DNA from 2 places in the Oikeobacillus pervagus genome. Region 2 is predicted to be linked to the other one. Evidence: predicted binding sites of a transcription regulator. Region 2 holds the regulator's gene; the other holds the start of a gene.
The links. Region 2 encodes Rex, which represses fermentation and respiration genes when NADH is low (regulators of the CRP and FNR family bind a similar motif). Its sites were predicted from a motif close to TTGTGAAATATTTCACAA; they were not measured.

Region 1: J2S13_RS02605 (AtpZ/AtpI family protein) is a predicted target of Rex. The motif match lies at 2,274-2,291, and genes of this name have one in related genera.

Annotation. Positions count from the first base shown of each region.
Region 1 is NZ_JAUSUC010000004.1:40,905-44,327, forward strand. It holds gene J2S13_RS02585 (F0F1 ATP synthase subunit B) at 1-331, opposite strand, end outside; gene atpE (F0F1 ATP synthase subunit C) at 485-697, opposite strand; gene atpB (F0F1 ATP synthase subunit A) at 773-1,495, opposite strand; gene J2S13_RS02600 (ATP synthase subunit I) at 1,502-1,891, opposite strand; gene J2S13_RS02605 (AtpZ/AtpI family protein) at 1,898-2,122, opposite strand; gene J2S13_RS02610 (S8 family serine peptidase) at 2,439-3,423, opposite strand, start outside.
Region 2 is NZ_JAUSUC010000052.1:8,091-11,513, reverse strand. It holds gene J2S13_RS14490 (YdiK family protein) at 1-169, shown strand, start outside; gene tatC (twin-arginine translocase subunit TatC) at 184-954, opposite strand; gene J2S13_RS14480 (twin-arginine translocase TatA/TatE family subunit) at 972-1,148, opposite strand; gene J2S13_RS14475 (redox-sensing transcriptional repressor Rex) at 1,201-1,863, opposite strand; gene moaC (cyclic pyranopterin monophosphate synthase MoaC) at 1,948-2,466, opposite strand; gene abc-f (ribosomal protection-like ABC-F family protein) at 2,653-3,423, shown strand, end outside.

The DNA of each region.
Region 1 (3,423 bases), on a different contig from region 2:
CTGCTTCAGATCGTGCTGCAGCAATGATTTGATCCTTTTGCTCTTCACCTTGTTTTCTAGCATTCTCCATCATAGCTTGTGCATCTTGGCGTGCTTGTTTAAGCTCCGCACGTGTTTCTTCTAATAATTTATTTGCTTCTATACGACTTTTTTCAGCCGAGTCAATTTCATTCGCAATATGATCTTCACGTTGTTTCATCATTCCCATGAGTGGACCCCATGCGAATTTTTTGATTAACAATAATAGAACGATAAACATTACTAATTGGAATAGGATATCGCCGCCATTAAAGCCACTTGCAGATCCAAGTACAAATGCGTCTGTAAACACGCTATTTCACTCCCTTCAAGAGGTTAAACCCTATGGTGGGCACTATATCAAACATCTTTAGTTCAAAAAAAACAATCAAGAATATCGCACATAAAGGAATGGCGAAGGTTCTCGTGGAATGATCTTCGCCATTCGGAACAAAATTCCTGTCAATTATCTACCTAATACCATGAACGCGATAACAACTGCGATGATAGGAATCGCCTCAACTAACGCAACCCCGATAAACATTGTAGTTTGAAGCATTCCACGTGCTTCTGGCTGACGTGCAATCCCTTCAACTGTACGTGATACGATTAAACCGTTACCAATACCTGCACCAAGTGCACCTAACCCTATTGCGATTGCTGCTGCTAAAAGACCCATTTCAAAAGTTCCTCCTTTAAATGTATAAATAAATTATTTTATTTAAAATGGTTGTTCAAACTGAACAGTTATATCTTAATGGTCGTCACTCACTTTGTGAGCAAGGTAAACCATTGTTAACATTGTAAAAATAAATGCCTGGATACTTCCTACGAAGACACTGAATCCTTGCCATGCTAATGTTGGAATAATGGCTGCAATCGTTCCTCCAACACCTGTTGCAAGTCCACCAGCTAGTAAAGTTAATAAAATTTCTCCCGCATAAATGTTCCCATAAAGACGGAGACCAAGAGTTAGAGTGTTTGCAAACTCCTCAACAATTTTCAGCGGGAATAAAAATGCCATTGGTTGTACAAATCCCTTACTGTACCCGCCAAAGCCTTTCATTCTGATTCCATAATAGTGTGACAATCCCACTACCATGATAGCTAATGTTAATGTTACAGTAGGATCTGCGGTTGGTGATTTCCACCAAAGAGTATCATCAATTACGACTGAAAACGGCAAACCTAGCATATTGGAAACAAAAATATACATTAATAATGTAATTCCTAACACATGGAATCTTCCACCTGTTTTCCAGTCCATATTGCTTTTAATAATATTTCTTACAAAATCCATTACCCACTCAAAGAAGTTCTGAATTCCAGTAGGCTTCATGGCTAAGTTGCGGGTTGATATCACCGCTATTAAGAATACGATTACACTAGCAACCGTAATCATTAATACATTCGCTAGGTTGAATGTAAGAGTAAACCCAAAAAGGTCCAAGTTATATAATGGAGCTTTATGATCCAACTTTTTTCACCTCTCTTCCCCGTTTTTACGTTTTATTAAAGATTGAATAATAAAATCTATCATAATGACGATATAAGATGTCATTAATCCCAAAATTACGCTAATAAAATGGAAATGATCTGGAAGTTCCAAAGCAATTATGACTGCAAATACCGCCCAAGCCATTCTTGAAAATGTTCCCAATGTTCGAACCCTTTGACCTGCTACAACAGCATCGCCAAAACGAGAAATTCGTTTGATCATGAGCCAGTGATTCAATAGACTAATGCTTGTCCCTAAAATAAGGCCTAAAAAGATCGTCTTGTATTCCGTAACCCCCCACCCAATACAATAAAGGGCGAGCAACGAAAATATGTATTTGCGATGTCGATTTAACATCTGATGGAGTTCCTGCATATTACATTAATCTCCTGAATTAAAGTGGTGGCGTATCGTTCGCATCATTGCATAGACTCCTGTTGATAGCCCCGTCAAAAGACCCACAATTAAAAAAATCGGCATAGTATGTAGTAGACGATCTAACCAGCGCCCTGCAAAAATCCCAATTAATATCGACCCGACTAACTGTGATAGTATAGCGCTATATAGTGCCATAGCATAAAATGGTCTTTTTTCGCGATCTTTCATCATAATCCTCTCAGAAATCAAAAATAGAACGATCAATTATACATTTAAAAAGTAGCAAAAAAAAGTGTTTGCCTAGAAAATATGGATTTTTTCTGTTAAACTATATCCTTTGTTAGCATACAATAGCAATATACTAATGTCAATGCGTTTTCAGTGAAAAAGTTCACACTCATAAATTTTAAAGTTCACAAAATTATCAAAATTCCCCATTAATCATTTCGACTTATTTTTTACAATTTACTTGGGGTTTCCTCAGATGTTAATATCTGTTGTATTACAGAGAGAAAAAAGAGAGAGATCCTCTTTTTTCCCCTCATTATATAGATGAATCTCCCCACTTTTGGTAATCTTCCTTTCCTTTACTTCTAACAAAAGCTACAAATATGGTATTTGTTAGGTCAATATTGTCGGGTAAAAGTAATTCTTTCTCTTTTAATCCCCGCTGCACATTTCTTTGACTATCTAATAACCCCATAAACCTCATCGTTTCTTTCTCGTACATAGCAATCCCAAATTCCTCTGACGTGCTTGGAAGATAGACTTCATAGCGAATCGTTTTGGGTTTGTCTCCTTGTACGAGGGTAAACCCCATCACTCTTGGATATTCGGGCTCGTTCATTACATATAGATAAGGTAGATGAATCTCTTCATTTCCTTCCTTTAAAGTAATATATCCATCCTTTACTTTCTGTTTTGTATCTTCCTCTTTTAAAAAGGCAGAAACAATGACTTCTTTTTCTTCATTTGGTTTTAAAGAAAATGGCAGAGGGAATTTCCATTGAAGCTGTCCTTTTTTGCTTGGGTGTTCAAAATGATAATGCTTTGTTTCGTTGCTTATGTTTCTCACCTTTAATTTTTTCTCTTTTTCAGGGTGCTGTCGGCTTTTCATTTTCCCAAAGGAGAGAGAACCTGGTATCACCATTGTTTGCATTGTAAGGGCTTCCTCAATTTGAACTCGGCCTGTCCCTTGCTCATACACATGAAGCGGGTTTCCCTTTTGATCCTCTAATAATTTCGCCGTGTTCATCAAAGCGGCTTTCACTTCAGCTGGTGTCCAATTGGGATATGCCTGTTTTAGGAGCACAGCTGCTCCTGCGATATGGGGAGCCGCCATACTTGTTCCTTGTAAGGAAAAATAGCCGTTTGGAATGGTACTTTCTATTTCAACTCCTGGAGCAACAATATCCGGTTTAATCTCCCAGTTTGTCGTCACTGGGCCCCGCGAACTAAATGACGCTAATTGATCTTGTTCTTTTTTTATCTCAGTCGTAATCAGTAATTTCATTGCTTCCATTTGTTTT
Region 2 (3,423 bases):
AAACATCCTACTAGGAGTGTTTTTTACTTATATTGCGATTGTGACAGTGAATTCGAATGGCTTTGGATTTTTTACTTACTTGCTCATTCTATTAGCGACCTTAGATATTGGCACGGGCTTACGAATGACCTTTGCTCATTTTCGTCATAAAAAGAGAGAAAAAAAATAGACCGCTTGATCGGTCTATTTTTTTTGAGCTTCTTCCGACTCTATTTCCCTTTCCATTTGCTCTTCTGCCTCAATTACCTTTCGATAGCCAATTTTTGAGATCCAAATACTAATTTCGTATAAAATACAAAGTGGAATGGTGACCATCATATGTGACATCACATCTGGCGGGGTAATAAGAGCCGCAATGACTAATAAAGTGAAATAGGCATATTTACGAATTTTTGCTAAAAACATCGGAGTGATAATTCCTAATCGTGTTAGAAACAACATGACAACCGGCATTTGGAATAAGAAACCAAACGGAATCGTAATTTGAAATAAGAACTGAAAATATTCATTAATACCGATAACCTGTTGAATATCTAGTTTTTCCGACATATTCATCATAAATCGAACAACAAATGGAAAAAGGATAAAATAAGAAAAGGAAAGGCCCCCTAAGAAAAGGAAGACAGAAATTGGAATATAACTTAAAGTAACCTTCCTCTCTTTCTCATATAACCCTGGGCTGATAAAGGCCCATAATTGATACAAAATGACGGGTGAAGTGATGATAAAAGCCAACACAAAGGCCATTTGAAAATAGATTTTCAAAGGGTCCGTCATTCTAAAAGCATTCATCGTTAATTCTTTCGCCTCATCCGCTGACTGTAAATAACGAATAATCGGTTCAGCTAAGAAAAGACTGCCGATGATTGCAATGAAGAAGAAAACGACTACAATCATGAGTCGTTTTCTTAATTCACTTATATGCTCAAAAATCGTCATTTCATTTTGACTCATTCTATTTCATCCTATCATCACTTAGCGTCTTTTTTATCTTTTGAATCATCATCTTCTGCTAAGCCTTTCGTAGCGTCTTTAAATTCGCGCAATGTATCTCCTGCGGCTCTTCCTAATTGAGGGAGCTTTTTTGGACCGAATAATAATACAGCAACAAGTGCAATGATAAGAATACTGCCGATACCTAGTGGCATAAATGCTACACCTCCTTCCTCTAATAATAACTGATTTTGATCATTTTTTCTATTAAGAATTTGTCTCTTCTATGACTTCTTCAGGATAGTTTTTTAGAAAATAAACAAGTGACTGTAATTCAACAGCTAAATCAATGTGATGGACTCTGATCGAAGAAGGTACCGTTAATCTGGCAGGAGTAAAATTAAGTATTCCTTTGATATCCGCTTTTACTAGTCGATCGGTAATTTGTTGGGCAACTGGCGCTGGTACGGTAAGAATTGCCACATGAATTTGTTCTGAAGCTAATCTTTCTTCTAGTTCATCCAAATGATGGACATCAACATCCCCAATTTTCTTCCCGACTTTTTCTGCATTTACATCAAATGCAATATCTATTCTAGTATTATTATTTTTCATAAAATTATAATTTAAAAAAGCCGTGCCTAAATTTCCGACACCAATTAATGCCACTTTCGTAATTTCATCTTGATCTAATGTTTTTCTAAAAAAAGATAGCAAATATCCTACATTATATCCATATCCTTTTTTTCCAAGAGCACCGAAGTAAGAGAAATCACGTCGAATCGTTGCTGAATCGACTTTTACCGCTTCACTTAACTCGGCAGATGAAACTCTTTGCTTGCCTGACGAATGGAGATTTTGAATAAATCGATAATACAATGGCAATCTTTTTGCCGTTGCTTGTGGAATTTTCATTGATTCTTGATTCATAATCTTTCCTCCAACTGCACTAAACCTATACTTTTTTTCTATAGTAAAATTGCATGAATCTTTTCCGTGATTCATGCGTATAACTTACTCTTCCCTATCTGATGTAGGCTGTTCATTTAATTGTTTATAATAATCTGGACTTGAGACTCCACCTGTTTTTTCAATTAAATAGGTAGGGCCTATGACCATTCCTTTGTCCACCGCCTTACACATATCATAAACGGTTAATGCACAGACAGAAGCAGCTGTTAACGCTTCCATTTCTACACCTGTATTCCCCTTTGTTTTTACTTTCGAGGTAATCATTAATTGATAGCACTCACTTTTTTTCTCCCATTCGAAAGAAAGATCGATTCCTTTTAGCGGAATGGGATGACACATCGGAATGATTTCCCACGTCTTCTTCGCCGCCATAATTCCGGCTACTTGCGCTACTGCTAGTACATCCCCTTTCTTCATCTTATTATTTTGAATTGCCCCGTAAATCTCATCATTCACTTCAATGCTAGATCTAGCAATCGCTGTTCGAACTGTTTCAGGTTTTCGACTTACATCGACCATTTTCGCTCGGCCTTCTTCATTAAAATGAGTAAATTGCGACAACATGAACACCTCTTTTTTTACATAATACACTATTTTTCTATGATTGTCTTTGAACTTTGAATATCTTTTCACAAATCATTGAACCTATTCGCACCGTATCTCCTTTAATCATTTAAAATAATCCTCACTGTTGCCTGCCTTATTATGAATAGGATACACTTACAATAGGAATAAGAGGTGAGAAAAATGATTTTACTGCAAGTACAACAACTTTCAAAATTTTTCGCAGCCGAACAAATTTTGTCTAACATAAAGCTAGAAATTCAAACAAACGACCGAATTGCCCTTGTTGGCAGAAATGGGGCGGGAAAATCCACCTTATTAAAGATCATTTCCGGACAAATGTCTTATGATTCCGGCGAAATTATGAAGCCGAAGGACGTATCCATCGGTTATTTAGCCCAGAATACCGGTTTGGAATCCAATTTGTCGATTTGGGAGGAAATGATATCCGTCTTTCACTATCTGCAAAAGATGGAAAAGGATTTGAGGAAACTAGAACAATCCATGTCAGACCCTGCAATCTACCAAGATGAAAAGAAATACGAAAAAGTGTTAAGAGACTATGATCACTTACAAGTGAAATTTAAAGAACTTGGTGGATACCAATATGAGTCAGATACTCGTTCTGTTCTTCACGGATTAAACTTCCAAGACTACGATTATTCGACCAAAATCTCTACTTTAAGCGGTGGGCAAAAGACAAGGCTTGCTTTAGGAAAACTATTATTAACAAAGCCGGACATTCTCATTTTAGACGAGCCTACCAACCATCTGGATATCGAGACTTTATCATGGTTAGAGCAATATTTACAAAACTATGATGGTGCTATCTTGATCGTTTCCCATGACCGTTATTTTCTGGACAAGGTGGTCAACCAAGTTTATGAAATAAGTCGTCATAAAATAAAGAAGTATGTTGGGAATTATAGTAAATATTTAATTCAAAAGGCAAAA